Regions from separate parts of the Dickeya fangzhongdai genome, predicted to be linked through region 2. Evidence: predicted binding sites of a transcription regulator. Region 2 holds the regulator's gene; the other holds the start of a gene.
What was found. The regulator CRP, encoded in region 2, controls carbon source genes, mostly activating them, when cyclic AMP is high. The targets are predictions, from matches to a motif close to ATGTGANNNNNNTCACAT.
Positions count from the first base shown of each region.

Region 1: CVE23_RS15015 (YfcZ/YiiS family protein) is a predicted target of CRP. The motif match lies at 1,799-1,816, and genes of this name have one in related genera.

Region 1 covers NZ_CP025003.1:3,385,772-3,391,062, reverse strand. The annotation lists gene fadL (long-chain fatty acid transporter FadL) at 291-1,556, opposite strand; gene CVE23_RS15015 (YfcZ/YiiS family protein) at 1,938-2,234, shown strand; gene fadI (acetyl-CoA C-acyltransferase FadI) at 2,521-3,840, shown strand; gene fadJ (fatty acid oxidation complex subunit alpha FadJ) at 3,837-5,291, shown strand, end outside.
Region 2 covers NZ_CP025003.1:4,538,926-4,544,216, reverse strand. The annotation lists gene argD (bifunctional acetylornithine/succinyldiaminopimelate transaminase) at 1-888, shown strand, start outside; gene crp (cAMP-activated global transcriptional regulator CRP) at 977-1,609, opposite strand; gene CVE23_RS20410 (OsmC family protein) at 1,939-2,346, shown strand; gene CVE23_RS20405 (phosphoribulokinase) at 2,390-3,259, opposite strand; gene CVE23_RS20400 (YheU family protein) at 3,387-3,623, opposite strand; gene CVE23_RS20395 (hydrolase) at 3,620-4,618, opposite strand; gene CVE23_RS20390 (LysE family translocator) at 4,753-5,291, shown strand, end outside.

The sequences.
Region 1 (5,291 bases), 1.2 Mb from region 2:
CAGTGCCGTGCTGGGAGCACGTCACTGGCGGCCCGAACAGCGAAGGCGAACGCCGAAGGTAGCGTGCAGCGCCACAGTTTAGCCCCCAGCCAGTGGTCAAGGAGAGGTGGCGTTTGAACCTCTCCTTGTCGTGCGTGCGATGAAGCAGCAAAGAAATGACACCGCTTATCCTGCACGAAACTATTCACTGACCGGACAAACTTCACCATTCACAAGACACAGAACTGTTTGTCAACAGTCTCAAGGCCGCGATAGCGGCCTTTTTTACGAATACGGGTTAGGTACCCGGGTTAGAAACTGTAGTTGAAGTTCACGCCGTACAACCACGCCCGGCCTTTAGAGGTAAAGGTGTAAGAGGGCAGGTTGGCCGCGACGCCGGCTTCGTGAATCGTCACTTTCTGACCGTGCATGTAAGACACGCCCACATCCACCGAGGCGTCTTTGTTGAAGGCGTAGGTGGTGCCGGCGCTCAGCCAGAGACGATCCTGATCCGGGATGGAGATGGTGCGTTTGTCGGCCGGTACCGGGCTGTCGTCAAACGCGATACCGGTGCGGAAAGTCCAGTTGTCGTCGTAGTAGTACGTGGTGCCCAGCGCGATGCGGTAGGCATCGTGGAAGCGTTCGTCTTTCTGGAACAGTTGCTGGCCGTTGCTGCCGGTGGCGCGCAATTCCTGGAAGGAACTCCAGCTGGTGTAGGCCAGACTGTAGTGAACCGCCCATTGCGGGGCGACGCGGTGGTAAGCGGAAAGCTCCCACATTTCCGGCAGGTTGAGCGTCAGCTTGCCGGGGATGGTGGCGCCGCTGGTGCCGCGCGGCGCCGCCAGGTCGCTTCGGAAGGAACCATCAAAGTCGATGTCGACTTTGGAGCGGTAACTCAGGCCGAAGCGGTTGTTTTTATCCAGTTCATACAGGATGCCGGCGTTCCAGCCATAGCCCCATTCTTTACCATCCAGATGAGTGATCTCGGACGTTGAGCGTACGCCCAGCGCCGGACCGACTTCGCCGGCGTTACGCACAATCTTGGCATCGGCGTACACGGCGTTGACGCCCAGACCAAAGCTGAAATGCTGGTTGAGGCGATAGGCCGCGCTCAGATTCAGGTTGGAGGTTTTCAGGTCGGTTTTGCCCGCGATGGAACCGGCGCTGAAATTGTCGCTGAATTCAGTCGCCAGACCGAAGTTGGTGGTGGCGGATGCGCCTACCGCCCACTGCTCGTTCAGCGGCATGATGAAATGCAGGTTGGGCACCCAGGCGTGCGGCGCAATATTGTCTGCGCTGGCGTCACGGCCGGTGCTGCTGGAGCCGCGCAGGTCGATGTCCGGGTTAATGTAGGTCACGCCGCCGGAAAAGGCCGGACGATCAAACATCGTCATGGTCGCCGGGTTGCGGCTGCCGGAGGTCGCATTGTCTGCAATGGCGCTTTCACCCGAAAAGGCGCGCCCCAGGCCGGATGAGGAGAACTCATTCAACTGGAAACCTGCAGCGGTTGCATTGGATGCCATTAGCGCCAGCGCCACAGCAAGTGATGTTTTCTTTAACAGGACTTTCTGGCTCATGACCGAAACCTCACTGAACGTTTGTAATTTTTGTTAAGCGTGTAACAAGGGACGCGCATTGTAGGGGGGGTTAATGGGCTGACAAATCAGACCAGTTGCGAAAAGTATAAAAGTAAAACGATGAAATGTTTTCTTTCAGTTCCACAAATGTTGCAAAAATGATTCAGAAATTAGATCCAGTTAACAAATGTCATGATTATGTTTAGATGATTTAGCCTATTTCATTGAAAAATAACGTTAAGATGTGATTTACATCACGTAATACCCCTTTAATCGGTAAGTGCTAGTGATAGACGGCTGTGGTGAGTAAAATGGGGGCAGAATAGATGGATAGCGTGCTTCCGATTGTGGAGGCGCCTGTCGCCGCAGAGGAGTTTTGCCATGACAAACGCGATTAACAAATGTAGCGCAGAAGAAACCGCCGCCTGTTGCTGTGTGGATGTGGGAACCGTAATGGATAACACCGATTGCACCGCATCTTACAGCCGTGTATTTCCCCACCGCAGCGACGCGGAACAGACGCAGAAGCAACTGACGGAAAAAGCCCGTTCGGTTGAATCCGAACCTTGCGTGATTGACGCCCGTCTGTCCGAGGCGGAAGGCGGATTCAAACTGGATATGGATTTCACGTTTAGCTGCCAGGCTGAAACCCTGATCTTCCAGCTGGGCCTGCGCTAACCGGCCATCCTGAGCTAGCCCGCGATCACGTTAACCGCGATCAATAGCGGCGTGCTTGCCTTCGCTTTGCGGCTGACTCGCTGAGATCAGCCGCATTCCCCGAGTCTTCCCGCCTCATTATTCTTTCTGTTTCATTATCTTTGCCGCCTTATTCCCGTTGCGTATGAGCGCCCGGAAGCGTGGCGCGGCTCGCTGTTTGGTATCTGCTTGTTTGCATAATGTAATCTTCAGGTTAACAATGAGTTCAGACCCCATCGGTCTCTGAAAAGGGATGAACGGAATGGTTATGCGCGAACGCGAAGTAGTGCCGCTGGTCACCCGGCGTGGCGACCGCATTGCGATTGTCAGTGGGCTGAGAACCCCATTTGCCCGGCAGGCAACGGTTTATCATGGTATTCCGGCGCTGGAGCTGGGCAAGCTGGTGGTCAATGAGCTGTTGCTTCGCAGCGGCGTCGAACCGGAGCTGGTGCAGCAACTGGTGTTCGGGCAGGTAATTCAGATGCCGGAGGCGCCCAATATCGCCCGCGAAATCGTGCTGGGCAGCGGCATGAGCGTGCATACCGATGCTTATAGCGTCTCCCGCGCCTGCGCCACCAGCTTCCAGGCGGTCGCCAACGTGGCGGAAAGCATTCTGGCCGGTGCTATCGACATCGGCATCGCCGGCGGCGCTGATTCGGCTTCCGTGCTGCCTATCGGCGTCAGCAAGGCGCTGGCGCGTACGCTGGTCGATCTTTCGCGCGCCAGAACCTTCCGCCAGCGGCTGGCGTTATTCGCTCGCCTGCGGCCACGGGATTTACTGCCGGTGGCGCCCGCCGTGGCGGAGTATTCCACCGGGCTGCGCATGGGCGATACCGCCGAGCAGATGGCGAAAGACTACCGTATCAGCCGCGATGCGCAGGATGCGTTCGCTCATCTCTCCCATCAACGCGCCGCGCAGGCCTGGGCCGACGGCGTACTGCGTGACGAGGTGATGACCGCCTGGGTGCCGCCATATAAGCAGGCGATTAATGAAGACAACACGATTCGTCGCGACAGCGCGCCGGAACAGTATTCCCGCCTGAAACCTGCCTTTGACCGTCGCTACGGCAGCGTGACCGCCGGCAACAGTTCGCCGTTAACCGACGGCGCCGCCGCCGTGTTGCTGATGAGCGAATCCCGCGCCAGCGAACTGAAACTGACGCCGCTTGGCTACCTGCGCAGCTATGCGTTCAGCGCTATTCCGGTACAGCAGGACATGCTGGCGGGGCCGGCGTACGCCACCCCGCTGGCGCTCGATCGGGCTGGTATCCGGCTCGATGATCTGGCGCTGATCGACATGCATGAAGCCTTCGCCGCTCAAACACTGGCTAATCTGCACCTGTTCGCCAGCGCTGAATTCGCCCGCGATAAACTCGGGCGCAGCGCGCCGGTGGGGGAGGTGGACCGGGAGCGCTTCAATGTGCGGGGCGGCTCGATCGCCTATGGGCATCCGTTTGCCGCGACCGGCGCGCGCATGATCACCCAGACGTTGCATGAACTGCGCCGGCGAGGCGGCGGATTGGGGCTGGTTACCGCCTGCGCGGCAGGCGGTCTGGGGGCAGCCATGGTGTTGGAGGTAACGCAATGACCGAGCTGAATTCGATGCATCAGGCGCACGAACATGAGGCGCACGCCGCTTTCCAACTGACGCTACGCCCCGATCATATCGGGGTGATTACCGTGGATGTCCCCGGCGAGAAAGTGAATACCCTGAAAGCGGAATTCGCGGAACAGATGCGCGCGGTGCTGACGCAGGCCCGACAGCACAGTGGCCTGCAAGGGCTGGTTATCCTCTCCGGCAAGCCGGAATCGTTTATCGCCGGGGCGGATATCGGCATGCTGGATGCCTGTGCCGACGCGGCGGCGGCGCAGGCGCTGGCTGAAACCGGGCAGGAAACGCTGGAGGCGATCGCCCATCTGCCGTTCCCGGTGGTGGCGGCCATTCACGGCGCCTGTCTGGGCGGCGGGCTGGAACTGGCGCTGGCTTGCGATTATCGCCTCTGTACGCCGGACGACAGTACCCGTCTCGGGTTGCCGGAAGTGCAATTAGGGCTATTGCCGGGCGCAGGCGGCACCCAGCGGCTGCCGCGTCTGATTGGCGTGGACCGCGCGCTGGAGTTGATCCTGACCGGGCGGCAGTTGCGGGCGACTCAGGCGCGGCGGCTCGGGTTGGTGGATGAGGTGGTGCCGCACGCGGTCTTGCTGGAGGCGGCGCTGGGCTTTATCCGCCGGGGTAAACGCCAACCGTCTTCGCCCGGCTGGCGGCATCGGTTACTGATGCTGCCTTACGTACGCCGCTGGCTGTTTGAGCGGGTGCGGCGACAGACGCAGGCGAAAACCCAGGGCAATTACCCGGCGACGGCGCGTATCCTGGCGGTGGTGCGGCGTGGTCTGGAGCAGGGCAGTCAGGCTGGCTATCAAGCGGAGGCTCGCGCTTTCGGCCGACTGGTGGCGTCGCCGGAGTCCGTGGCGTTGCGGCGACTGTTTTTTACCGCCACGGCCCTGAAAAAAGATCGGGGCGCGCCGGTCGAACCCGGCCCACTGCGCCGGGTCGGGGTGCTGGGCGGTGGTTTGATGGGCGGCGGCATCGCCGGCGTCACCGCGCTGAACGGCCGATTGCCGGTAAGGATTAAAGATATTCATGAGCAAGGCATCACCCTCGCGCTGCGCAACAGCTGGCAACGGTTGAGCAAACAGGTCGAGCGCCGCCGCATCACGCCCGCAGAGCAGCGGCGGCAAATGAGCCTGATTTCCGGCGGGACCGATTACCGGGGATTTGAGCGCGTCGATGTGGTAGTGGAAGCGGTATTCGAAGATTTGGCGCTCAAACAGCAGATGGTGCGGGAAACCGAAGCGGTGACGCCGCCGCATGCGGTGTTTGCCACCAATACGTCGTCGCTGCCGATTCATCAGATCGCCGCCGGCGCCAGCCGGCCCGAGCAGGTGATTGGCCTGCACTATTTCAGCCCGGTGGACAAGATGCCGCTGGTTGAAGTTATTCCGCATGCCGGAACCAGCGAGCAGACGTTGTCCACCACG
Region 2 (5,291 bases):
GAAGCGGCATTCAAGCTGGCTCGTCATTACGCCATTACCCGCCACAGCCCGTACAAAACCAAGATCATTTCGTTTTATCAGTCGTTCCACGGTCGTACGCTGTTCACCGTTTCCGTCGGCGGCCAGCCGAAATACGCCGATGGTTTCGGCCCGAAACCGGCGGACATCGTGCACGTGCCGTTTAACGATCTGGATGCGGTAAAAGCGGTGATGGATGACCACACCTGCGCGGTGGTACTGGAACCGATTCAGGGCGAAGGCGGCATCACGCCTGCCACGCCGGCGTTTCTCAAAGGGGTTCGCGAGCTGTGCGACCAGTATCAGGCGCTGCTGGTGTTTGATGAAGTGCAGTGCGGCATGGGCCGCAGCGGCAAGCTGTTCTCTTATATGCATTACGGCATCACGCCGGACATTCTGACCACCGCCAAAGCGCTGGGCGGCGGTTTCCCGATCAGCGCGATGCTGACTACGGAAGAGATCGCGTCGGTAATGGCGGTCGGCACCCACGGCACGACTTACGGCGGCAATCCGTTGGCCTGCGCCGTGGCGGAAGCGGCGCTGGATGTGATCAATACGCCGGAAGTGTTGTCCGGAGTGGTGGATCGCCATGCGCGCTTTGTGTCCGCGCTGGAGAGTATCAACGCGCAGTACGATATTTTCGACGAAATCCGCGGCATGGGGCTGCTGCTGGGCGCGCAGCTGAAACCGGCCTGGCATGGCCGCGCCCGGGATTTCCTGGCGGCATCGGCGGATCTGGGGTTGATGGTTCTGGTGGCGGGGCCGGACGTGATTCGCTTCGTGCCGTCGCTGGTGATTACCCCGGAAGAGATCGATCAAGGCATGGCGCTGTTCGGAAAAGCAGTGGAGCGGGTGGTGAAAGGCGCGTAAGCCGCGGTTTTTCTTTCCACTAAAACGACAAGAGCGTGCCTGGGCACGCTCTTTTTGATCCGGCTGATGTTGATCCGGTGGATGATAATCAGCGGGTGCCGTACACCACGATGGTTTTACCGTGGGCGGAAATCAGGTTCTGATCTTCCAGCATTTTCAGGATACGACCGACGGTTTCGCGGGAACAGCCGACAATCTGGCCGATCTCCTGTCGGGTGATCTTGATCTGCATGCCGTCCGGGTGGGTCATGGCGTCCGGCTGCTTGGCCAGGTTGAGCAGGGTTTGCGCGATACGACCGGTAACGTCGAGGAACGCCAGGTTGCCGACTTTCTGCGAGGTCACCTGCAGGCGGCGCGCCATCTGCGAGGACAACCGCATCAGAATATCCGGGTTGACCTGAATCAGCTGGCGGAATTTTTTATAGGAAATCTCAGCGACTTCGCAGGCAGTCTTCGCCCGGACCCACGCACTGCGTTCCTGCCCATCTTCGAACAAGCCAAGTTCGCCGATAAAATCGCCCTGATTCAGATAAGAAAGAATCATTTCCTTGCCTTCTTCATCCTTGATCAGCACGGCAACCGAGCCTTTCACGATGTAGTAAAGCGTCTCTGCTTTTTCACCCTGATGAATCAGAGTGCTCTTCGATGGGTACTTGTGAATGTGGCAATGAGAAAGGAACCATTCGAGAGTCGGGTCTGTTTGCGGTTTGCCGAGAACCATTCGCTGTTATCCTCTGTTGTAATTCACTGCGCAAATCACAGGGCTCAGAGTTCCCTGTACGGCGTGATAACATAGTTATAATTCAATTCCGTCCTGGCGGAATGACGTCAGGGAATAAATATACTGAGGCTGTCTATCGGATGACGCCAGTAAGCCGGCTGCGGGTCTTGCAGAGGCTCAACATACACCGGTTTACTTCTTCGTTTGTAACACAGGTTGAGTGTAGTGTCTTGTGTTGTCTCGCTTCAGCATGATTAAGCTCTGATTATCAGGCTTTTTTGTACATAAGCGGTGTAAAATTTCAAAAATAATTGATTGAGGGCAAACTTATGCAGGCTCGGGTGAAATGGGTTGAAGGGTTAACGTTTCTTGGCGAATCCGCGTCCGGACATCAGTTGCTGATGGACGGTAACGCCGGCGATAAAGCCCCCAGCCCGATGGAAATGGTGCTGATGGCGGCAGGCGGGTGCAGCGCCATTGATGTGGTGTCTATCCTGCAGAAAGGCCGTCATGATGTGGCGGACTGCGAAGTGCGTCTGACCTCTGAACGCCGTGCGGAAGCGCCGCGCCTGTTCACCGCCATCAACCTGCACTTTATCGTTACCGGCAAGGGGCTGAACGACAAGGCGGTAGAGCGCGCGGTGTCGCTGTCGGCGGAGAAATACTGCTCCGTGGCGCTGATGCTGGAGAAGGCGGTGACGATTACCCACAGCCATGAAGTGATCGCGCTCGACTGAATTGCCTGCACGCGGCGGCTAACTTCACCGCCCGCCGCGTCGCTTAATCAATATGATTACCTTCTACTAACCGCTGCACCAGCGGCATCATGATCAACTCCATCGCCAGCCCCATTTTGCCGCCCGGCACCACCAGCGTGTTGATGTGGGAAATGAACGAACCCTGCAGCATCGCCAGCAGGTAGGGATAATCAATGTGGTCCAGCCCCTGAAAGTGGATGACCACAAAACTTTCGTCCATCGACGGAATGGCTTTGGCGGCAAACGGGTTGGAGGTGTCCACCGTCGGCACGCGCTGAAAGTTGATATGCGTGCGGGAAAACTGCGGAGTGATGTGGGTGATGTAATCTTCCATCGAACGTACGACGGAATCCATTACCGCTTCGCGGGAGTGACCGCGCTCGTTGATATCGCGCACCAGCTTTTGAATCCACTCCAGGTTGACGATCGGCACCACGCCGACCAGCAGGTCGACATGCTGCGCCACATCGTGCTGGTCGGTGACTACGCCGCCGTGCAACCCTTCGTAGAACAACAGATCGGTCGGTTCCGGCATCGGCTCCCACGGGGTGAAGGTGCCCGGCACCTGATTGTAGGGAATCGCCTCGTCGTAAGTGTGCAGGTATTTGCGGGTCTGGCCGGTGCCGCTGTGGCCGTATTCGATAAAGGAGTGTTCTAGCTGGCAGAAGTCGTTCGCTTCCGGCCCGAAATAGCTGATGTGGCGGCCCAAATCCCGCGCCTTGCGGATCGCCATATCCATTTCCGGCCGGGTGTAACGGTGATAGCTGTCGCCATCCACCAACGCGGCGCGAAGATTCAGTTGCTGGAAAATCTTGCGAAACGCCAGACTGGTGGTGGTGGTCCCCGCACCGCTGGAGCCGGTGACCGCGATAATTGGATGCTGGTGCGACATGGTGTGCAACCTCCGGTGAATGGTGCAACCTCCGGTGAATGGTGCCAACTCCGGTCAGAGATATCTGATAATTGTTAGCATGTTTATACCGCGGTGACACGCCAATTTACGTTTTTAAGCGATTGATTCAGGGCTGATACCGTTCACCGCTGCTGAGCTGACTGCGGGGCATGATATTGACGGTTTCATGCAGTTCAGACCAGACCAACACCACGTCGCCCTGCGCCAGTTGCTGGCGTACATCGGCCACTTTTTCATCCAGCGTTCGCTCCTGCTCGCCGTAGTCGGTCCCTTCGCGCAGGACGAACGATTCAATCAGGTTTTGCAGCGTTTCCGACGCCAGTTCTTGCCAGGGAATGATCATGCGTTCTGCTCCAGATAAGGGGTAAACCAGTCGGGAATACGGTGTTCCAGCCACAGTTCGGGTTTGCGCCACGACCCACCGACAAAGCCGACATGGCCGCCGCATTCCGTCAGTTGGTAGTCGATGTTGGCCGGCAATTGCGATGTATCGGGGATCACGGCCGGCGTCATGAACGGGTCGTCTTTGGCCTGAATGATCAACAACGGCTGGCGGATGTGCGATAACCGCGGCAGCGCGCTGCTGCGCCGGTAGTAGTCCGTCGCGCCGGTAAACCCATGCAGCTGTGACGTCACCAGGTCGTCAAACTCCCGCAGGCGATGTACCTGACGTAGCCGTTCGGCGGAAATCGGCAGGCTGCCGGGGTAGGCGGAAAGTTTGCGCAAGGCGCTGCGGCGCAACAGATTAAGCAGATACGACTGGTACAGCCGGGAAAACCCGTGCTCCAGACGGTGGCTGCAAGGCTCCAGCATCAACGGCGCGGAGACGATCGCCGCGGCGTTCAGCGTGACGGGCGCGTCCTGACCGCTCAGCAGGCAAGCCAGCATGTTGCCGCCCAGCGATACCCCGACCGCCGCCGTGGGCGCGGCGCCCAGCGTCTGGTTCAGCCAGTGCAGAAAATAGCGGGCGTCTTCGGTTTCGCCGGCGTGATAGGCGCGCGGCAGACGGTTGGGCTGCCCGCCACAACCGCGAAAGTGCATCACCACCGCCAGCCAGCCGCGCCGCTGGCAGGCGGTCATCAACCCGTGGGCGTAAGGGCTGTGGAAACTGCCCTCCAGACCATGAAACAGCACCACGCGAGGTTTGTGTTTCGCCTGAGCCGGCGTTTCGCTCCAGGCGAGATCGACAAAATCCCCGTCCGGCATAGTCAGCCGCTGCCAGACCGGTTTCAGCGCCGGATGGCGTCGAAGCAGGCGCGGCAGCAGAGTCTGCAGATGGGGATTGCGCACGCCCGGCAAGGGCTGAAAACACTCGCTACGGTGAGAAGAATTATTCATAACCAGAAAGCCATGATGAAAAGGTGTCGTGATGCCCGTGGCGGCGATGCCTGTAGCGGCATCGCGAAAAGCTTGTCTGCATCACATCACGCTGCTAGGTTGTGACGTCCCTTCTGTTACAGGATTGTCGTTTCATGGAGCACTTCAGTCTGTTTCTTTCAATGCTCGGTTTCTTGTGGGTCGCCGCCATTACGCCCGGCCCCAATAATATGCTACTTACCGCCTCCGCCGCCAATTTTGGCGTATTGCGTTCTATGCCGTTGATGCTGGGCATCATGGTCGGCATGCAAAGCATGTTGCTGCTGGTGGCGCTGGGGCTGGGGAGCGTGATCCTGCTTTATCCGTCGCTGCATCTGGCGTTGAAGGTGCTGGGCAGCGCCTATCTGCTATGGTTATCGTGGAAGATCGCCACCGCGGCGTATGAAAAACTGGATACCGACACCGCGCCGTCGGCGCCGATACCGCTGTATCAGGGCGGGTTGCTGCAATTCCTCAATCCGAAGGCCTGGCTGATGGCGTTGGGCGCGGTGGCGGGGTTTAGCCTGGCAGGCGACGGTTACGCAGGGTCGGTGGTGGCTATCAGCATTGCGATGGTGTGCGTCAATTTCGTGGCTGGGGTTATCTGGCTGGGATTCGGCGCGATGATCGGCCGCTTGTTGCGTAGCCCGCGCGC